Regions from separate parts of the Nocardia sp. NPDC058176 genome, predicted to be linked through region 1. Evidence: riboswitches for the same ligand, from Rfam matches in the RefSeq annotation. Region 1 holds a riboswitch; each other region holds the start of a gene.
The links. A riboswitch is a leader RNA that binds a small molecule or an ion and turns the genes downstream of it on or off. The one in region 1 is predicted to bind S-adenosylmethionine.
Positions count from the first base shown of each region.

Region 2: linked by a shared signal. The riboswitch ahead of ACFVVM_RS27805 (amino acid ABC transporter permease) and the one ahead of ACFVVM_RS16075 (rhodanese-like domain-containing protein) in region 1 are both predicted to bind S-adenosylmethionine.
Region 3: linked by a shared signal. The riboswitch ahead of ACFVVM_RS15540 (AfsA-related hotdog domain-containing protein) and the one ahead of ACFVVM_RS16075 (rhodanese-like domain-containing protein) in region 1 are both predicted to bind S-adenosylmethionine.
Region 4: linked by a shared signal. The riboswitch ahead of ACFVVM_RS23245 (aminotransferase class V-fold PLP-dependent enzyme) and the one ahead of ACFVVM_RS16075 (rhodanese-like domain-containing protein) in region 1 are both predicted to bind S-adenosylmethionine.

Region 1 is NZ_JBHVVA010000002.1:753,378-758,679, forward strand. It holds gene ACFVVM_RS16065 (MFS transporter) at 4-1,326, shown strand; gene ACFVVM_RS16070 (O-succinylhomoserine sulfhydrylase) at 1,376-2,584, opposite strand; gene ACFVVM_RS16075 (rhodanese-like domain-containing protein) at 2,596-3,012, opposite strand; SAM riboswitch class IV at 3,027-3,143, opposite strand; gene ACFVVM_RS16080 (hypothetical protein) at 3,189-3,704, opposite strand; gene ACFVVM_RS16085 (FAD-dependent oxidoreductase) at 3,837-5,225, shown strand; gene ACFVVM_RS16090 (amidohydrolase family protein) at 5,282-5,302, shown strand, end outside.
Region 2 is NZ_JBHVVA010000006.1:270,769-276,070, reverse strand. It holds gene ACFVVM_RS27825 (carotenoid biosynthesis protein) at 32-838, shown strand; gene ACFVVM_RS27820 (LppM family (lipo)protein) at 1,076-1,822, shown strand; gene ACFVVM_RS27815 (glycosyltransferase) at 1,824-2,996, shown strand; gene ACFVVM_RS27810 (hypothetical protein) at 3,163-3,882, opposite strand; SAM riboswitch class I at 4,120-4,213, shown strand; gene ACFVVM_RS27805 (amino acid ABC transporter permease) at 4,224-5,219, shown strand; gene ACFVVM_RS27800 (amino acid ABC transporter ATP-binding protein) at 5,216-5,302, shown strand, end outside.
Region 3 is NZ_JBHVVA010000002.1:650,272-655,573, forward strand. It holds gene ACFVVM_RS15525 (MFS transporter) at 1-56, shown strand, start outside; gene ACFVVM_RS15530 (hypothetical protein) at 220-1,062, opposite strand; gene ACFVVM_RS15535 (HAD family hydrolase) at 1,056-1,772, opposite strand; gene ACFVVM_RS15540 (AfsA-related hotdog domain-containing protein) at 1,769-2,554, opposite strand; SAM riboswitch class IV at 2,571-2,684, opposite strand; gene ACFVVM_RS15545 (SRPBCC family protein) at 2,827-3,279, shown strand; gene ACFVVM_RS15550 (alpha/beta fold hydrolase) at 3,324-4,091, opposite strand; gene ACFVVM_RS15555 (DUF6585 family protein) at 4,313-5,113, shown strand; gene ACFVVM_RS15560 (hypothetical protein) at 5,125-5,302, opposite strand, start outside.
Region 4 is NZ_JBHVVA010000004.1:418,053-423,354, reverse strand. It holds gene ACFVVM_RS23255 (Uma2 family endonuclease) at 1-275, shown strand, start outside; gene ACFVVM_RS23250 (excalibur calcium-binding domain-containing protein) at 375-917, opposite strand; gene ACFVVM_RS23245 (aminotransferase class V-fold PLP-dependent enzyme) at 1,172-2,488, opposite strand; SAM riboswitch class IV at 2,537-2,651, opposite strand; gene ACFVVM_RS23240 (MarR family winged helix-turn-helix transcriptional regulator) at 2,892-3,326, shown strand; gene ACFVVM_RS23235 (Pls/PosA family non-ribosomal peptide synthetase) at 3,483-5,302, shown strand, end outside.

The DNA.
Region 1 (5,302 bases):
ACGGTGACTCTCACGAGTAAGGCTGGGCCGCCGCCGGAACAATCGGCCGAAAAGCCGACCAGCGTACGCAAAGTCGCGATTGCCAGTTGCATCGGCACGACCATCGAGTTCTACGACTTCTTCATCTATGGCACCGCGGCCGCGCTGGTGTTTCCGACCGTGTTCTTCCCGGCACTGGGGGCGACTGCCGGAACGGTCGCGTCGTTCGCGACCTTCGCCGTCGCCTTCATCGCTCGACCTGCCGGTTCGATGCTGTTCGGCCATTTCGGCGATCGGATCGGCCGGAAGAAGACCCTCATCTCGACGCTGCTGCTGATGGGCTTCTCCACCCTGCTCATCGGGCTGCTGCCCGGCGCGAGCACGATCGGTGTCGCGGCGCCGATACTGCTTGTGCTGCTGCGGTTCTGCCAGGGCTTCGCGGTCGGCGGCGAATGGGCGGGCGCCACCCTGCTCACCGCCGAATACGCACCACCGGGCCAGCGCGGGAAATACGCGCTCTTCCCGCAGATCGGGCCCGCGATCGCCTTCTTGTTGTCGTGCGGCACCTTCTTGATCACCGGTGCCGTCCTCGGCGACACCGATGGCGCGTTCCTCGACTACGGGTGGCGAATTCCGTTCATCCTCTCGATCGTGCTCGTCGCGATCGGCCTCTACATGCGCCTTGCCATCGAAGAGACTCCGGTGTTCCGCGCGCAGCAGAAGCATGAGACGACAGCACCGAAGCGGCTGCCGTTCCTCGACGCCTGGCAGGAACAGCGCAAGGAGATCCTGCTCGCGGCGGGTTCGATCGCGATGCTGTTCGCCATGTTCTACATGGGCACCGCCTACCTCACGAGCTACGGGACCAAGACCCTCGGCCACGACCGGCCCTTCGTCCTGCTGGTCGGTGTCGGCTCCGCCGTGGTCTTCGGTGCGACGACGATCGTGTCGGCGCTCTACTCCGACCGGATCGGGCGCCGCGTGGTGATCATGGTGTCGTGCGCGGCGGCCATCGTCTGGTCGCTCGCACTGTTCCCATTGATCGACACCGGTTCACCCGTCGCGTTCGCGATCGGCGTGGCGATCACACTCGCCATCTTCGGCATCGCCTACGGCCCGTGCGGCGCACTGCTTCCCGAGCTGTTCCACACCCGATACCGCTACACGGGCGCCGGTCTCGGCTACAACCTGGCCGGGGTACTGGGCGGCGCGATCCCGCCCCTGATCGCCACACCACTCGCCGCGGCGTACGGCAGCATCGCGATCGGTGTGATGCTCGCAGCGCTCGGCGTCGTCAGCCTGATCTGCACGTGGGCGCTGGCGGAGACGAAAGACGCTGTGCTGTAAGCGAAGTTGGTCAGGGGCGGTTGCCGGGTCAGGCAACCGCCCGCTGGCGTCAACTCAGTGCGTGGTCGAGGTCGGCGAGGAGGTCTTCGAGGTCCTCGAGGCCGATGGAGATGCGGACGACGCCGTCGCTCAGGCCGATCGAGGCGCGACCCTCGGGGCCCATGGCTCGGTGAGTTGTGGTGGCGGGGTGGGTGATCAGGGTCTTCGCGTCGCCGAGGTTGTTGGAGATGTCGATGATGCGGAGGCGGTTGAGGACCTCGAAGGCGCGCTTCTTGCCGTCGTCGCCGGCGAGTTCGAAGGTGACGACGGTGCCGCCGCCGGACATCTGCTCGGTGGCCAGGGCGTGCTGCGGATGTGATTCCAGGAATGGGTATTTCACCCAGTTCACCGACTTGCTGGTCTCCAGGAACTCGGCGACCTTCAGCGCGGAGGCAGTGGACTGACGCACGCGCAGCGGCATGGTTTCCAGGCCCTTGAGCAGGGTCCAGGCGTTGAACGGGCTCAGGGCGGGGCCGGTGTGGCGCATCAGGGTCTTGACCGGACCGTCGATGTAGTCCTGGTCGCCCAGGATGGCGCCGCCGAGGACGCGGCCCTGGCCGTCGATGTGCTTGGTGCCGGAGTAGACGACCACATCGGCACCGAGTTCGAAGCCGCGCTGCAGCAGGGGCGTGGCGAAGACGTTGTCCAGCACCACCTTCGCGCCCGCGGCGTGCGCCAGCTCGGTGACCTTGCGGACATCGACCAGGGTCTGCATCGGGTTGGCGGGGGTCTCGAAGAAGACGGCCTGGGTGGGCACCGAGAGCGCCTGCTCCCACTGCTCGAGGTCGTCACCGTCGACGAAGACGGTCTCGACGCCCCAGCGCGGCAGGATCTCGTTGCACACCACGAAGCAGGAGCCGAACAGGCTGCGCGCGGCGACGAGCCGGTCGCCCGCCTTCAGCAGCGCGCCCAGCGCGGTGAACACCGCGGACATGCCCGAGGCGGTCGCGAAGGCCGCTTCGGCGCCGTCGAGCAGGCGGATGCGCTCCTCGAACATGGACACGGTCGGATTGCCGTAGCGGGAGTAGACGAAGTGCTCGACCTCGCCGGTGAACGCGGCCTCGGCGGCCTCGGCGCTCTCGTAGACGAATCCGGAGGTCAGGTACAGCGCCTCGGAGGTCTCCTCGAAACCGGAACGGCGCAGACCGCCGCGGACACCGAGGGTGGCGGGGCCGACGCCCTCGGGCAGTGGCTTGTCGAACGAACCACCGGTGATCATGCTGTTCTCCCTTATGCCTGACGCCACGGCAGGCCGACGGCGCGCCAGCCGACGCTGCCGCGCTGCCCGAACGCGTCGGGGCCGCCCTCGAAACCGTCGAGCACGTTGTAGGACGGGGCGATGCCCGCGGCGGTCGCCACGGTCGCCGCGCCGATGGATCGCTGTCCGGAGCGACACAGGAACACCACGGGAGCGTCGTCGGGGCGCCCGGCCAGCGCCTGCTCGAGCTGCGCGCCGAACTCCGGATTACGGGTACCGGTGCCGTCGACCCATTCGATGAAGTGGGCCGGGCGCTCGATGGAGCTGGTGTCGGGGATGCCGATCCGGTCCCATTCGCCCTGGGTCCGCACGTCGACCAGCACCGCGCCGGGGTGCTCGGTCAGGATCTCCCAGGCCTTCTCGGGGGTGATGTCGCCAGCGTAAGTCATGTCGCCTCCTACTGAATCCGCTCTTGCCGCGGCGGGAATCCGGCGCGCGGCCAGGTCGTCACCCGGAGCACCCCACCGCGGAGGAGGGTTGCCGACCAGCGAGCCGGGGCTTGACGCTGGCACTCATGACCTTGCGATCTGAGATTGCCTCGCCACAGGTCACCGTGTCAAACAGTTCAGAAGGTGCAGACCAACCAGTCGCCATCGACGCGGGTCAGTGTCCAGGTGCTCGTCGCCTCGTTGCCGTCGATCTGGACGGTCGCGTCGATCTTGGCTTTGTCACCGTTGACGGTCGGGTTCTCGAAACCCCTCTTGTCGATCGACACAGCCGATTCCGGGCCGCCGAGCCGCTCGGTGAGGCCGGATTTCTGCTCGTCGAAGCCGGGGCAGGCGACACCCGGCGGCGGACGCGAGTCGCTGCGCGAGCGCGCGTCGATATAGTTGGTGACGGCGGCCGCGAGGCGGTCGGCCTCTGTGACATTTTTCTCAGCGGGTGAGAGCAGCCCACCGAGCACGATGCCGATGAGCACCACGATCGCCACCACCGCCGCCGCGACGAAGGGGACGATGGAACGCTTGTCGGTCTGATCCACCACGATGGGCTGGTCATCCGAGCCTGTTTGCTCATCGTTCATGCTGTAATCCTGACAGACCCGGCACCGACAACCACACCGCGCGCCGGGCGGCCACAACGCCGCAGATAGAATCGCCGTCGTGCGGCCTGCTGCCGACGTCGATGGCAGCTGCCAGCAGCCGGATAGTCAAGTTAGCCTAAGCTGAATTGACGCCGTCAACAGTTCTCGACCAAAGGGTGCGCGTAGAAAATGACCGAACAGAGTGCAGCGACCCGCCCGCTTCGCATTGCGATCGTGGGCGCGGGCCCGGCCGGTATCTACGCCGCCGACGCGTTGATGAAGTCCGATGCCGAGGTGTCGATCGACCTCTACGAGCGCATGCCCGCGCCGTTCGGTCTGATCCGCTACGGCGTCGCCCCCGACCATCCGCGGATCAAGGGCATCATCACCGCCCTGCACAAGGTCCTCGACAAGGAGCAGGTGCGCCTGCTCGGCAACATCGACTACGGCACCGACATCAACCTCGACGACCTGCGTCAGTTCTACGACGCGGTGATCTTCTCGACCGGTGCCAACGCCGACCGCGCGCTGCCGATCCCCGGCATCGACCTGGACGGCTCCTACGGCGCCGCCGACTTCGTCTCCTGGTACGACGGGCACCCGGACGTGCCGCGCTCGTGGCCGCTGGACGCGGAGAAGGTCGCGGTGCTCGGTGTCGGCAACGTGGCCCTGGACGTGGCGCGCGTGCTGGCCAAGACCGGTGACGAGCTGCTGCCGACCGAGATCCCGCCGAACGTCTACAACGGGCTCAAGGCCAACAAGGCCGTCGAGGTGCACGTCTTCGGCCGTCGCGGCCCGGCGCAGGCCAAGTTCACCCCGCTCGAGCTGCGCGAACTCGACCACTCGCCGACCATCGAGGTGATCGTCGACCCCGAGGACATCGACTACGACGAGGGCTCGGAGGCGGCGCGCCGCAACTCCAAGCAGGTCGACATGGTCGCCAACACCCTCGAGCAGTGGGCGATCCGCGATCAGGGCGACCGCCCGCACAAGCTGTTCCTGCACTTCTTCGAGTCGCCTTCGGAGATCCTCGGTGAGGACGGCAAGGTCGTCGGCCTCAAGACCGAGCGCACCCAGCTCGACGGGACCGGCAACGTCAAGGGCACCGGCGAGTTCCGCGAGTGGGACATCCAGGCCGTCTACCGCGCGGTCGGTTACCTGTCGCAGAACGTGACCCAGCTGCCGTTCGACGATCAGGCGGGCACGGTGCCCAACGAGGCCGGTCGCGTGATCTCCGACGACACCGCCGAGGGCGCGGCGCGCTTCATGCCCGCCACCTACGTCACCGGCTGGATCAAGCGCGGCCCGGTCGGTCTGATCGGTCACACCAAGGGCGACGCCAACGAGACCATCGCCTGCCTGCTCGACGACGCCAAGGACTTCGCGCCCCCGGCCAAGCCCGAGCTCGACGCCGTCACCGAGTTCCTCGAGGGCAAGGGCATTCCGTTCACCACCTGGGCGGGCTGGTACCGCCTCGACGCCCACGAGCGCGCCCTCGGCGAGCCCGAGGGCCGCGAACGCGTCAAGGTCGTCGAGCGCGAGGACATGCTCCGCGCGTCCGAGCCCAACAAGGCGTAAGGCGGGACGTGGGTTCGGACTCTCCGTTTCCGCCGAACTCGAGGCATTCTGTACAGGTGTTCGATGCCCACGTCCAC
Region 2 (5,302 bases), on a different contig from region 1:
CCTCGCAGAGGCGATTCGGGCGTGGCGGCGAGTGGAGCCGTGGCGGGTTGTGCCCGCGGGTGCGGCGATTCTGCTGGTGCTGGTGCAGATCACGTACCCGCTGAGCGCGGGGGTGGGTCGCGATCGGATCAGTGTCGCGGTGGTGGTGCTGTCGGCGGCGACGGCACTGCTGCATGCGGTGACGACTCGGGGCTGGGTGTGGGCGGGCGGGTTCTTCGCGGTGGTGTCCGGGGTCGGGCTGGGTGCCGAGATGGTGGGGACGGCCACGGGATTTCCGTTCGGGGCCTATACGTACGCGGTGGATCGGCTCGGGCCCGCGTTCGCGGAGGTTCCGCTGGTGATCCCGCTGGCCTGGACGGGTGGGCTGTATCCGATCTGGGTCGTCGCGGGACTGCTGACGGGTTCGGCGGTGCGGCGGGCGGGATTGCTGGTCGTCGGTGCCGTGGGCTGGGATCTGTTCCTCGATCCGCAGATGGTGGCCGACGGGCAGTGGAGCTGGGCGGTCACCGGCGCCGGACTGCCCGGCCTGCCACAGATCCCGTACACGAACTACCTCGGCTGGGCCCTGGTCTCGGCGCTCATGGCGCTGCTGCTCACCGTGCTGGACAGAGCGCTCCCCCCGGCACACGATCCCTCGGTGGCCGTTCCGGTCGCCGTCTTCCTGTGGACCTGGCTCGGCTCCACCCTCGCCCACGCCGTCTTCCTCGACCTCCCCGCCTCCGCTGCCTGGGGTTTCGTCGGCCTCGCCCTCCTCGGCATCCCACTACTCCTGCGCGCACGTCCCCTCGCGACACCGGCTGGTGACCCCAGATCGCGCGCGTGCGAGTTGGACCTTTGATCACCAGGCACTCAGGTGGGTATCGGCCGAGAAGTGCCCGCCACCAGGGCCTGGTGAGCAACCGTCCAGGTCGGTGTGACAACCGGGGAGATCGGTGGTGACGCGCCGATCGGTCGCCGGATCGGGGGCGAATGGCCTGTTCGAGGTGGGTCGGGACGGGTAGGTGGGCCCGTCGGGTGGGTTCTCGGGCCGGGGCCTGGCACGATGTCAACCGTGCAGCCGAGTCCCGTCGCCGACATGCCCACTCCCTCCTCGCGTCGCCGTGCGCCCGGGCGGCGACTCGCGGCCGTCGCCGTGCTGCTGGCACTGCTGGTGCCCGCGCTGACCGGGTGCCTGCGCGTCCAGGTGTCGATGGGCGTGTCGTCCAACGACCGGGTGTCGGGGCGGATCGTGGCCGCGGTGGTGCCGACCGGGCCCGAGGACAAGGGCCCGCAGCTGAAGGCGCCCGATCAGCTGGCGGCCAAGGTCCGGGTCGAGACGTACAACCAGGACGGGTACCTCGGCACCCAGGTGTTCTTCGATGATCTGTCCTTCGGCGAGGTCGGCCAGCTCGGCAGCCTGTCGGATCAGACGCAGGGCATGTTCACCCTCGAGTTCCAGCGCTCCGGCGATCTGGTGAGCCTGACCGGGCGCGTCGACCTGGAGTCGGTGCCGCCGAACGGGTCCGATGTGCAGTTCTCCATCGCGTTCCCGGCCCGCGTCGCCACCACCAACGGCACCCGTGAGGGCGACAACACCGTGCTGTGGAAGCTGCCGGCCGGGGAGAGCTCGACCCTGCGCGCCGAGGTCAAGTACGCGGACCCGAACACCCGCTCGTTCGCGGGCTGGGCGGGCATCGTCGGCGGTATCACTCTGGCGGTGGCCGCGTTGGTCGCCGGGCTGGCCTTCCGCGACCGCAATCCCGGCCCGCCGAACGCGCCGCGCGGCGGATTCTCCCCCTCGGAGATGTGGCGCGAGATCACCAGTCGCAGGCTGGGCCGTTGACATGGGCGCGGCCGGGCGCTACCTGACCTGGGCCGGCACCGGTCTGGCCGCGCTCGGCGCGACCACCGCCGCCTACAACCTGGTCACCCTGCGCACCCTGCCGCGCCAGGTGTCCGGCGTGATCGAGCCGGTCACCGTATGTGTACCCGCCCGCGACGAAGCCGAGCGACTGCCCGACCTCATCGCCGACCTGCGCGCCCAGACCGGGGTGCCGCGCCTGCGGGTGCTGATCCTCGACGACGCCTCCACCGACGGCACCTACGAAGCCGCACTGGCCGCGATCGGCGGCGACGACCGCTTCACCGTGCTGCGCTCGGCCGCCCACCCGGCCCCGGGCTGGACCGGCAAGGCCGCCGCGTGTGCGCGTCTGGCCGCCCGAACCGATGACGCGGCACTGGTTTTCGTCGACGCCGATGTACGACTGACCCCGCAAGCGATCGCCGCGGCCGTCACCGAGCTGCGCAAACGCGAGGCCGGGGTGGTGTCGGCGTGGCCCGTGCAGGAGGCGGGCTCGGTCACCGAAGCCCTGGTCCAGCCACTGCTGGCCTGGTCGTGGGCCTCGACCCTGCCGCTGGGTCCCGCCAATCACAGCCTGCGCCCGTCCACCGCGGTGGCGTGCGGACAGTTCCTCGCCGTCGACGCCGAGGCCTACCGGGCCGCCGGTGGGCACGGCGCGGTCGCGGCCAGCGCCACCGAGGACCTCGATCTGGCCAGGGCCGTCCGCCGGGCGGGACATCGCACGGCACTGGTGACCGCGGGCCCCTCGGCCCGCACCCGGATGTACACCGGCGCCACCGAACTCACCGACGGCTACACGCGCTGGCTGTGGTCGGCCTACGGCGGTCGACTCGACGCGGGCGCGGCCGTCGGCCTGTTCGTCGCCCTCGCCTACTGGATTCCCCCGCTGGCCGCGATCCTCGGCCGCGGCCGCACCCGCCGCGCCGGCCTGCTCGGCTACCTCGCCGCCGTCACCGGCCGAATCCTCGCCCGCAGCACCGAGACCCGCAGCTCCCCCACCCGCGCCGACCTCACTTCGGCCCTGGCCCACCCGATCGGCGTCGGCCACTACCTCACCTTGTGGGTGCGCTCCCACCACCGCCACCGCACCGGCCGCCTCCGCTGGAAGCAACGCCCCTTGGTCACCCCCGACCGCCGCACGGCCAAACACGCCTGAGCTGCCCCACCGAAGCCGCCCCGCGCTGACGCTGCGGCCTGGACCGTTGATCGCCAGGCACTGGTGGCGGCTTCTTCTCGGCCGATGCCCACCTGGACGCCTGGTGATCAACGGTCCAACGCCGTCAGGGCGATCGAGGCTGCACGGTGGGTGCGTCGACTCGCGGTCAGGGGACTTCGGTGATGCCGATGGTCGGGAAGAAGAAGCAGGAGCGGCCCGCGTTGTCGGCGGTGCCGAAGACGGCGGCCAGGACGGTGCCGCGGCCGGTGTCGACGGGGACCGCGCGGACGCCGCCGACCGGGATGGCGGCGAAGAGGAAGTCGCGGATGGCGGCCTCGGCGAGCGGGCGCAGTTCGACGGGCACCTCGGGCGGGACCATGGCGCCGACGATGTCGGCGATCGGGCCCATCGAGGCCATGCCGCCGCGGCCGCTGCTGAGGTTGAGCCAGGCCACCTGCATGCCCGCGGTCTCGGTGGCGGGGGTGTCGGCGGCCATGCCGTAGGGCAGGAAGGTGAACAGGGTCTGCCCTGATTTCACGGCGGTGAGGTCGAGGCCGGGGATCGGCAGGGTGTTGGCAGGCCAGGGGCCGGGTACCGCGCCCGCGACGGCGGGGACGATGCCGAGGCCGTCACCGGAGCAGTTCAGGGCCGCCGTGGGGTACAGGAACGGCTCGACACCCAACGCTTTCAGCGTGTCGACCACAGTCTGGTAGGCGGCGAGCAGGTCACCGGGACCGGCGGCGGGTGTCGTCGGCGCGTCCCTGGTGACCGCGGGCGTCGTGACCGTGGCGGCGGGCTCGGCGGCCGCGGGCGGCACGGCCAGCAACAGCGCGGCGGCGCAGGCCGTCAGCGAGGTCAGTGCGGTGGAACGACGCGACACGATCACGGCGCAACTCCTCATCGTCGACACTCAGAAGGCCGACGGTACTCCGGAAAAGCGCAGATCCAGCCGATGAACACGGCGTGGCGGGCACACGTGTTCGGCCCGGTCCCCACCCTGTCGCCGCGAAGTATGCACCGTGCGAACCGCGCGCCCAAGCTCTGCGCTCACGCTGACTTTTACCGTTGTGAACGATCCCGCCTGTGCCACATGCTGGTTCAGCTCGGGTCAGCAGCCCGAGCACAACCATCCAGAGCGACCGAGAGACCTGGCTCGACGACGTCGCAGCAACCCGCCCGTTTCCGGGTGTGGGTGCTTCTGCCGGGTTCGATGGAGGAGATCTACCCATGACCGCGTCTGCCGTTTCCGGCGCCGCGAACCCCGCGCGCCCCGAGCAGGCGAGTGTTTCGCCCGAAGGACCCGACGAATCCGGGCTGCCCCGCATCGCCGGAGCCTGGCATCCGTGGCGCTGGGTGGTCGGCGCGATCGCGCTGATCCTGGTGGCGCAGTTCGCCCACGGACTGATCACCAATCCCGGCTGGGACTGGGGCACGTTCGCGCAGTACTTCACGGCACCCTCGGTGCTGGCCGCCCTGCAGGTGACACTCGAACTGACCCTGTGGGGCACGGTGCTCGGCTTCGCGCTCGGCACACTCCTGGCGATCGGCCGGGTGTCGAACAATCCGGTGCTGCGGGTGATCGCCTGGACCTACATCTGGGCGTTCCGCTCGATCCCGCTGATCGTGCAGCTGCTGTTCTGGTTCAACATCGCCTACCTGTATCAGCGGCTGTCGGTGGGCATCCCGTTCGGCCCGGCCTTCTTCGACTTCGAGGTCAACGGCGTGATCAGCGGGTTCACCGCCGCGGTGATCGGGCTGGCGCTGCACCAGGCGGCCTATTCGGCCGAGCTGATCCGGGCCGGACTGCTCGCTGTCGACCAGGGTCAGCTCGACGCGGCCGCCGCGCTCGGCATCCCGAAGTGGCGCCAGTTCCGCACGGTGGTGTTGCCGCAGGCGATGCGCTCGATCCTGCCGAACGCGGCCAACGAGGTGATCGGGCTGTTCAAGGGCACCTCGATCGTGTCGGTGATGGCGATCGCGGAGCTGTTCTACCAGGTGCAGGTGGTCTTCGGCCGCAACGGCCGGGTGGTGCCGCTGCTGATGGTGGCCACCGTCTGGTACATCGTGCTCACCACGATCCTGTCGATCGTCCAGTACTACATCGAACGGCACTACGCCAAGGGCGCGCAGCGTCAGCTGCCGCCGACACCGTGGCAGCGGGTCCGCGCCAAGGTCACCGAGATCGCCGCGCACACCGCGCCTCCCCGAGGAGCCACCCGATGACCGCCGCGGTGCAGGCCAGGGGCATTCGCAAGTCCTACAACGGCACCGAGGTGCTGCGCGGGGTCGACCTCGCGGTGCGCGCC
Region 3 (5,302 bases), 100 kb from region 1:
TCGGATTCGCGGGGGCCGCCCTGGCCTTCGCCTCCACGAGGGTTCACAGCACCTGATGAGCTGGGCCGCCTCGATATCGTGGCGGCCCAGTTTCAACCAGCCGGTCAGGTTCTCGGCAGATCGGTGACCATTCGGACCGAAGGACATTCTAGGTATCTCACTGAGCAGACCTTGAACCCCCGGCGCCTGGGTGCGCCGGGGGTTCGGTCGTCATTGGGCTCAGGGGTGGGTGGTGAACTCCTCGAAGGTGGGGGTGGGGAGTTTGAGTTGGGCGTGGATGTCGCCGCCGAGGCCGAAGTGGCCGATGGCGCCGCCGTAGTTCTGCTGGTAGCTCTGCCAGAGGACGACGACGCTGATGACGCGGTTGGCGCCGGGGGTGGCGGGGTCGGGGAAGGGGTTGGGGAGGGTGGCCCGGTAGGTGGCGGTGCCGTCGGGGGCGGTGATGAAGACGTTGGGGACGCCGAGAGGTCCTGGGCGGGTGGGCGATTCGGGGTTCAGGTCGCCTTGCCGCAGGGACATGATCGTATAGAGGGAGTCGGGGATCAGGCCGGTGAACTCGAAGACGAAGTGGGCTGCTCGTTCGTCGTCGCTGAGCGAAACCTCCGCCGTGCCACGGGCTTCCAGCCACTTGCCGAGGGTGACCGGTTCGGTGAGTTTGCGGCCGTCCTCGGGGCGAAGGTCCGGGATGGGGACCTCGTGGAAGGGATAGCTCGGGCGGGTGACGGCGGCCGCGCCGGGGAGCTGATCCGGCGCGAAGACCATCGGATAGTTGTTGGCGGGCAAGGGAAGCGGCAGCGTGTGCAGTACGAGGTCGCGGTCTTCGGGAGACAGTTCCGCCGGCAGTTCGCGGACCACCCGGTAGGGCAGGTTCTCGCCGAACGGCGGCAGCGGGGTGTCGGCCGCGACGATCGCACTACCCCACCGCCGGGTCACCGAACCATCGGGAGCTTCCTCGTTCAGGAACCCGACGACGATGAAATCCCCTGCCGCGTCCACGATCTCGCTCGGCGGATACAGCGGACCCTGGGTGGTCGGGGTCAGCTCGTAGCGACGCTTCACCATACCGACGCCACCTTTCGGTCATCGGAGAACTCGTTGCCCTGCGCATCGCCGAGCCGATCACCGAGGTGGCGCCAGGTGCCGCTGCGCGCGGCCGCGACCAGCTTCGGGTCCTCGCCGCGATAGGCGGGCCGGGCGACCAACCACAGGAACGGCAGGTCGGTGCCGTGGTCGCCGTAGCCCCAGGTGTCGTTCGCGCTGATCCCGTGCTCGCGCAGGTACGCCACCACCGCCTCGCCCTTGGCCGCGCCGATCATCGGCCTGCGCACCTCACCGGTGAGCACGCCGTGCTCGTCGAGCAGCGGTTCGGTGGCGATGACGTGGTCGGCACCGACCGCCGCGGCGACCGGCGCGATCGCCGGGGCGAACGATCCCGACAGCAGGACCGTGCGCACCCCCGCGGCCTTGTGCTCGCGCAAGGCCCGCACGGCCTCGGCGTAGAACGCGGCCCCCTCGGCGACGAACTCGGCGAACCAGCGCTGCCCGGCCGCCTCGAGCGCGGCGTACTCGACGCCGCGATAGGCCCGGTAGTACTCGCGGTTGATCTCTTCGCGCGGGCCACCCGCACTCGCCCGCGCCTTGAGATCGTCGGTGATGCGCGCGTACTCGCTGCCGTCGTCACCGTTCTCGGCGAGCCAGAAGCGCAGGAAGGTGAACATGGACTTGACCGTGATCACGGTCTCGTCCACATCGAAGAACGCAGCTCCGCTCATGCCGAGGCCGCCAGGTACGCGTCGACCGCCTTGGCCGCCTTGGCCCGCTCGATCTGGGAGATCCGCTCGTTGGGCAGTGCGGCGAACTCGATGCGCGAGCTCGCGACCGGCTTGCCGAACTGGCGGACCTCGGTCTCGATCAGGAACTGCAACTTGCCCGGATCGTCCACCGAGACCGGCGTGAGCTGGGCGTGCAGGGTCGCGGGCAGCGGGAACAGGAAGGAACCGAATTTCAGGTCCACGTTGTTCCAGACGATGTAGAAGTGCTCCTGCGGCCTGCGGACGCCGTACTCGAGTTCGAACGCGGCGAGGAACAGCTGACGCACGGCCTCGATCACCACGATGCCCTGCACGTGCTCACCGGTCTGGTGGTCGAGCAGCAGTTCGTTGTCGCCGTCGAGGCGCAGGTCGGCGCGGAAGAGGTTCTCGTCCTCCCTGACCAGGCCCGCCAGCAGGACATTGGAGTCCTGATATTTGTGCACGTGGTGCCTGCGGGCCGGTTCGGCGATCTCGCCGACCACCCGCAACCGCGCCTGCGGTGCGTGAATGGCCGCCACGTGCTCGAGGTAGTCGAGATCGTGGCGGGTGATGCCCTGCCCCAGATGGACGGCCAGTTCCGCATCGGCCGCGTGGAACCGTCCGCTGCGTAGCAGCGCGACCAGGCCCGACACGGTATGCACCCGATCATCCTTGGAAATCCCGAGGAACCGGTCGGCGACCACGACGAAGGTCGTCGCGATCGTTTCCGGGGCACGGGTGGCGTCGAGTTGGACTACAGACATGGATAGACCCTCCAGAAAAGGACGCTTATGGCGGGATCGTCCCCGCCATCCGGTCGTCACCCGGAGCACCCCGCCGCCAATGGAGGGTTGCCGCCCAGCAAGCCGGGGCTCGATGCTGGAACTCGTGACCGTCCATCGAAACCTATTCGGGCGCAATAATTTTGACCAGAATTGCGACCATGGTGAAAAAATCCGACCAGGGGCGGAGGAAGGCCCGCTCACCAGTGCATATGCTGTGCGTGACCGACCGTCACACATTCCCGGAGGCAACGTTGCCGAAAAATCTCGAAGCCAGTATCGAAATCGCCGCGTCGCCGGCGCAGGTGTGGTCGGTGCTCACCGATCTGGGGCGGATCTCCGAGTTCAGTCCGACCACGCGGAAGATGATCGCACTCGGCGGCGTCCGGACCGGGACGTTCACCCTCAACATCAACAAGGACGGCTGGAAGATCTGGCCGACCACCTCGCGCATCGTGCGCTTCGAGCCGAACCAGGTGTTCGCGTTCCAGATGAACGAGAACCGCACCGTGTGGAGCTACGAACTCGAGCCCACCGCCACCGGCACCCGCGTCACCGAATCCCGCGTGGTCGCGCCCAAGGGCGTGCCCGCGCCGGTGCGCGGCATGATCAATGTCGCGCTCGGTGGTGAGCAGCAGTTCGAGGCGAACCTGGTCTCGGGCATGCGGGAAACGCTGGCCAGGGTGAAGGCCGCCGCCGAACGCTAGGACACTTCGCCCGCGAGCCCGCCGGATCCTTCCGGCGGGCTTCTTCAGTCGCGCAGGAACTCCCGCAGCACGGTGACGAATTCATCGGGCTGCTCGACCTGGGGCGCGTGCCCCGCATGCTCGACCAAGTGCGTGCGCGCGCCCGCCGCGGCGTATCTGGCCAGCGTCGAGACGTGATCGTAGAGGTGGTCGCGGCGGCCGTGCACGACAAGTACCGGAAGGTCGAGTTCGGCCACGCGGGCGTCGAGCGGATGGGCCGCGAGGTCGTCGGCCCGCGCGCCCGCGGTGTAGGCGAGGGCGGCCGGGACCGTGCCGCGAAAGTCACGCACCACCGAATCCGCGAGGCCGGGCGAGGATTCGTAGCGGAAACCCGGCGCGAACGAACTCCGCAGGCACAACCGGACCACCGGCGCCGGCGCCCACCGCTGGGCCAGGCGCACCGATGACGGGCGCACCACCCACTTCGCCGCCGCGGGAATCCGGGCCTGCCGGTAGTCCGGACCCTGGCCGACCACCACCGCGCGGGCCACGCGGTCCGAACTCGTGGCCAGCTCCAGCGCGATCTCGGCGCCGAAGGAATGGCCGACCACGGTCACCTCGGACACGGCGAGTTCGTCGAGCAGCTCCGCGACCGGGGCGGTCCTGGCCGACACGCCGAAATCGTCGCGCTGGTCGCGGACGTCCACCCGGATCACCCGGAAGTCACCGGACAGCCGCTCGGCGACAGCGGCGAACCAGTCGGGCGAGCCCGCGATACCGTGCACGAACACGATCGCCGGGCCCTCGCGCACACCTTCATCCACGAACAGCACGCGATCCAGCCTATCCGGGAGCGATGACATGGGCCGATGCCGCGCAGGGGTGCCGGAGGTGGCGCTCGCCGAGGACGGTCGCCGGTCGCGCCGGGGCACGGAGGGCGTTCCGGCCGGTCGTTGCCCGGATCTCCCCGCTCGAATCCCGGCATTGCAGTGGCGATATCCCCCCGGTTCGCATACGCTTCGCCGCGAATGAAAGACGCCTCATGGAGGGACGAGTGATCACTCCGAACAGGCCGGAGGACGCGACCGAAGCCCGGCACACCGTGCCACTGACCCAACTGATACACCTCATGGCGGAGTATCAGCACCTCGGCGCGCACCGTGACACCTTCCTCGCCACCCCGGCCGACGACACCTTCGTGCGCGGCTGCGGCATCGTCGCGGGCAGTATCGCCGTGATCGGCGTGATCTGCACCGCCGTCGGCGCCTGGCAGGGCGGCGTCTCGCTGCTCGCCATCGCCGCGCTGCCGGTCCTGCTCGCGTTCCGGCGCGGCATGATCAACCGGCAGAACCGGGCCGCGCGAATCGACCTGTTCGATCACGGTGTCACCGTGTATCGCTCCGGTCAGCGGGTCGCCGGATTCCGCTGGGACAGCACCGAAGTGCGCCAGGAGACCATTCCCTTCCACGACACCGTCGCGGTCACCTACCTGCTGCAGCTGAGCGGCCCCGGCGGCGTCGAGGCCACCATCGACGAAGAGGGTTTCGCCCGCGCCCGCGAATGGGCCCGCGCCATCCAATCCGCCGTCACCGCGACCCAGCTCCCCGCCGCCGTCGCCGCCATCGACAACGGCGACACCGTCACCTTCGGCGAACTGTCCCTCTCCCTCGACGCCCTCACCTTCCGCGCCGAATCCTTCCCCTGGGACAACATCCACCTCATCGACGCCCGCAGCGGCCACATCCGCATCAAAACCGCAGGCACCTGGCGCTCCCTCACCCCCGTGAGCACCATCCCCAACTTCTACATCTTCAACGAACTCGCCGAACGCCTCCGCCTCACCCCAGTGGGCTAGCGACCTCCGCCCTACCTTCGGCGGTCGGTCTGTTTCGGGTGACCGGTGCCGGCGTGGGTGATCCACAACGTGCGGTTCTCGTCATCGATCGCGTACCAGAGTCGACCGCCGCCGGTGACCTCGAACTGCCATTGCTCGCAATCGGATCCGTCGACCTTCACTCGGCTCAAGTCGTATTTCAGTGGATGC
Region 4 (5,302 bases), on a different contig from region 1:
TCGTCGTCGAAGTGGTGTCACCGGCGACGATCACCGCCGACTGCGTCGACAAGCGAGCGGAATACGCGCGCCTCGGTATCGAGCAGTACTGGATCGTCCGCATGGAGAACAACGACGGACGCGTGAAGTCCATCGAAATCCTCCGCCTCAACACCGCGGGCGTCTACATCTCCACCGAAACCCGCTTCCGCTCCCACAGCCCCACCGCGATCGCGATCACCGACCCACTCGCCGTCACCATCACCTGGGACGCACTCGACGCGGACCTCGACTGAGCCGAACCGCCCGACGGCCACTCACGACGGCGCCGTGCTGGCCGGTTCGGCACGCGACGCCGCCGAAGGCGTGGTCGAGGAGCGCGAGTTGATCGAGCCCTATTCGCAGGCGACTCCGTCGCCATCGCGGTCGAGCCCGGAGCGATAGCCGGGTTCGCCCGCGTACAGCGGCGCGGCTCCGGCGGCGCGGGCCGCGGCGCAGTTCGGGTAGTAGGCACTGGGGGCGGGTGGGGGAACCTCGGCGACGCGTGGGGCGGGCACGGTTGTGGTCGGCGCGGGCAGGATGACCGGTGGCGGCGGTGGCGCGACGATGGTCGTGGTCGGTACCGGCGGGGCCAGCGGCGCTACCGGGAAGTCCTCGGTGGCGGTCGGTGTCACCTCGGCGGTCGGTGTCGGTTCGGCCGTCGGCGTGGCCGGGTCGGTGGAGGTGGTCGTCGGTGCCGATGTGGCAGTGACGGTTTCGACCAACGTGATCGTCGTGGTTTGGGCGACCGAGGACTCCTCTTCACCGACTCCGACGCCAACGAGGAGTCCGACCACACCGGCCGCGCCGATCCCGGCAACAACGGGCCAGCGCCGCTTCTTGTCCGGCTGCCGGGGCGGGCGAGCCCATGGATCGGGCGACTGAATCGGTCGAGTCACAATCTCCCCTTGAGTGGACGAGCAAGCTATAGGGGTTTGATCGCGACCGACCCGACGTGCGTTACCCATTCAGCATGGTTCTAAACCTGCAAATTCGCGACGGGCGAGCCCGAATCGTCAGGACATCGTGCCACTTGCCCGCTGAACGAACTCGACCGCCGAGAACACCTCTCAGCGGCCAAGATTCGTTTGGATCCACAGTGGCCCGGGGTCAGCCGACGCCGAACTCACGACGACGCCGAGGCCTCACCCGTTCAGCCGATCAGGCAGGGTGCCGCGCCCGCGGGCGAATCGGCGGTGAGGGGGCGGGTTTCGGGGGTCGGATTCCACAGACCGTCGGTGGTGGCGTACTCCCACGAGGGACCGGATTCGACAAACGTCGCGATGGCGCCGATCAACCGGTCCACATCGGCGGCGGTGGTGCCGAGGCCGATGCTGGCGCGCAGGGCGGCGTCGAGGCCGAGGCTCGCGAGCAGGGGGTGGGCGCAGAAGCGGCCGTCGCGGACGCCGATGGCGTGTTCGGCGGAGAGGTAGGCGGCGACCTTGCCGGGGGCGTGGTCGGTGACGGTGAAGGCGACGATCCCGACGGAATCGGCGCTGTCGGACCAGATGTTGACCAGCGAGACCCCGGGAATCGCGGTGAGCCCGTCGCGCAGGCGATCGGCCAGGAAGCGTTCGTGCTCGATGAGTTCGGCGGGATCGAACGCGGCCAGCGCGTCACAGGCGGCGGCGATGGCGGCCGCGCCGAGCACATTCGGCGATCCGGCCTCGTGCCGCTGCGGCGCGGGCGCCCATTCGACCTGCGCCACACCGACTTCGCGCACCGCACCACCGCCGGCCAGATGCGGCTCGCCCGCGTCCAGCCAGTCCCGTCGGCCGACGAGCACACCGGCGCCGAACGGCGCGTACAGCTTGTGCCCGGAGAAGGCGAGGTAGTCGATGCCGGTCTCGCGCAGGGAGATCCGGCGATGCGGCGCCAGCTGGGCGGCGTCGACGAGGATCCGCGCACCGCACAGGTGGGCGATGGTGGCCAGGCGCTCCAGCGGCAGCACCTCACCGGTGACATTGGACGCCCCGGTGATCGCGAGCAGCGCGGCGGGCTTGCTGCACAGTTCGGCGACGACCCGCCGGATCGTCTCCTCGACGGTGTCGGCGGCCTCGACGACGCGGCGCCCGTGCGCGGTCCACGGCAGGAAGTTGGCGTGGTGCTCGATGTCGAGGACCACGGTCTCCCCCGGCACGCATCCGGCCAGCAGGTTCAGCGAGTCGGTGGTGTTGCGGGTGAACACGACGACCTGGTCGTCGGCGGCGTCGAGGAACCGGGCGACGGCGCCGCGCGAGGCCTCGTAGCACTCGGTGGAGATCCGCGAGGCGTAGCCGGCGCCGCGGTGCACGCTGGCGTAGTACGGCAGCAGCTGCGAGATCCGGTCGGTGACCTGCCGCAACGCGGGTGCGCTCGCGGCATAGTCGAAGTTGGCGTAGGTGCTGGTGCCGCCCTGCACGAGCGGAACCTGGAGGTCGGCGCCGGAGACGGTCGCCAGGGCACAGGTGGGGTCGATCACAGCAGTCATCAGGAGTATCCCGTCGGCTCAGGGACTCGTTCCCGAAATGGGTGCAAGAGTCCGCGCTTGCCGCGCCCACAGCGGACGGCGGCCTGGTCGTCACCCGGAGCACCCCACCGCGGAGGAGGGTTGCCGACCAGCTAGCCGGGGCTTGTCGCTGGTACTCGTGACCTGCATCGAGAGTGACAGACGAGCGCCGAGGATGTCAACCACCTTTCGGCGAGCCGGAACCGACCGCCCGGAATCCCTTGCACCGCAACATCTTCTGGCGAACACACCGCACGTGACGGTGCGCACCCGGCCGGATTGCCACCGAATTGCCCCTCTACCACATCCACCGAAACAGTCGACACTCCCGATCATGGACATCCCAAATGATTGATTTCCCCCACTATTTGCTAGGGTGGCCGACATGTCCACGAACACGAACTCCGTCCGCGGCCTGCCGCGCTACCCGGTGTACGCGCTCGGACGGCTCACCAAGGCACTGCACGCCGAGATCGGCATCCCACTGCGCGATCACTGGGTACTCACCTTCATCGCGGAGAACGCCGACCTCACCCAGAAGAAGGTGGGCGACGCGCTCGGCATCGACCGCAGCGAAGTGGTCCGCCTCATCGACGCGCTCGAGCGCGCCGACCTGGTCGAACGCACCCGCGACGGCAAGGACCGGCGCAAGTACCGGCTGCGGATCACCGAGGCCGGACGCAAGCAGTGCAAGCGCACCGACAAGATCATCGCCGAGGCCACCGCCCGCGTCCTGGCGCCACTGGACGCCGACGAGCAGGCCGCCCTGCACCGGCTGGCCCGCACCGCACTCGACGAGCCGCCGCCCGCGGCGTCGTGATCCCGCGACGACGCCCGCCCGCGGTTGCCGTGGGCCACACCATCCGGCGAGTACCGTTGGCATCCGGTGACCATCCCGTTTGCCCCCTGGTAACCCGGCCGTGAAACAACAGACACCACCGATGGGGGTCAACCGATGAGAGGTGGACCGATCGCCATGCTCGAGCCACGCACCGAGGCCGCGACGGGGACGTTGCGCGATCCGCTGCTGCGCGCCGACCTCGCCGCACCGCCGCGCACCCTGGTCGACATCCTGACCAGCACCGCACTCGCCCATCCCGACGCGCCTGCCATCGACGACGGCACGGTCGTGCTCAGCTACCTGGAACTGATCGCCGCGATCGAGTCCAGGATGACCGAGCTGACCGCGGCGGGCGTTCGCCCCGGCGACCGGGTCGGCGTGCGGATGCCCTCCGGCAGCGCCGCGCTCTACGTGACGATCCTGGCCGTGCTCTACTGCGGCGCCGCCTATGTCCCCGTCGACGCCGACGACCCGGAGGAACGGGCCAAACTGGTCTTCGGCGAGGCGCGAGTGAGCGCGATCGCCACCGGCGACGGCATCGAGTCGGCCACCGCCGCGGCGGGCCGCACCGACGTCTCGGACTGGAACACCCTGCCCACCCCCGCCGACGACGCCTGGATCATCTTCACCTCCGGCTCCACCGGTACCCCGAAAGGCGTTGCGGTCACCCATCGCAACGCCGCCGCCTTCGTCGACGCCGAGGCCCGGCTGTTCCTCCAGCGCGCCCCGATCGGCCCCGGCGACCGTGTGCTCGCCGGTCTCTCGGTGGCCTTCGACGCCTCCTGCGAGGAGATGTGGCTGGCCTGGCGGCACGGCGCCTGCCTGGTCCCCGCCCCGCGTGACCTGGTCCGCACCGGCGCCGACCTGGGCCCCTGGCTGATGCGCCGCGAGATCAGCATCGTCTCCACCGTGCCGACCCTGGCCGCGACCTGGCCCGCCGAGGCGCTGGAGTCGGTGCGGCTGTTGATCTTCGGCGGCGAGGCGGTGCCGCCGGAGCTGGCCGAACGTCTCGCGGGCGGCGTCGAGCGCGAGGTGTGGAACACCTACGGCCCCACCGAGGCCACCGTCGTCGCCTGCGCCGCGCTGCTCGACGGCGGGATGCCGATCCGGATCGGCCTGCCGCTGGACGGCTGGGATCTCACCGTCGTCGACCCGCAGGGCAATCCCGTGCCCGAGGGCGAGTCGGGTGAACTCGTGATCGGCGGCGTCGGCCTGGCCCGCTACCTCGATCCGGCCAAGGACGCCGAGAAGTACGCCCCGCTGCCCTCGCTGGGCTGGGAACGCGCCTACCGCAGTGGCGATCTGGTGCGCAACGACCGCGAGGGCCTGATCTTCCTCGGCCGCGCCGACGACCAGATCAAGATCGGCGGCCGCCGCATCGAACTCGGCGAGCTCGACAACGCCCTGCAGCACCTTCCCGGCATCAGCGGCGCGGCCGCCGCGATCCGGACCACCAAGGCGGGCAACAAGATCCTGGTCGGCTACCTCACCGGCGCCGGACCCGATTTCGACGTGAAGAAGGCCAGAGAGATTCTGGCCGAACAACTTCCGGCCCCGCTGGTGCCGCGCCTGGCGATCGTCGCCGACCTGCCGACCCGCACCTCCGGCAAGGTCGACCGCGACGCGCTGCCCTGGCCGCTGCCGAGCACCGAGGAGACATCCGACTCCGGTCTCGGCGGCACCGCGGCCTGGGTGGCCGGGCTCTGGGACGCCATCCTCGGCGCCGAGGCCACCGATCTGAGCGCCGACTTCTTCGATCTCGGCGGCGGCTCGCTGGCCGCGGCCCAGCTGGTCGGCGCGCTGCGCGAACGGTTCCCGCACGTCACGGTTGCCGATCTCTACGATCACCCCCGGCTCGGCTCGCTGGTCGAGCTGCTCGACGGCAGCGCGCCGGTCGCGGCCGTCGACAAACGCGTGGTCGCCCCGACTCCCCGCCGCGCCCAGCTCGCCCAGGT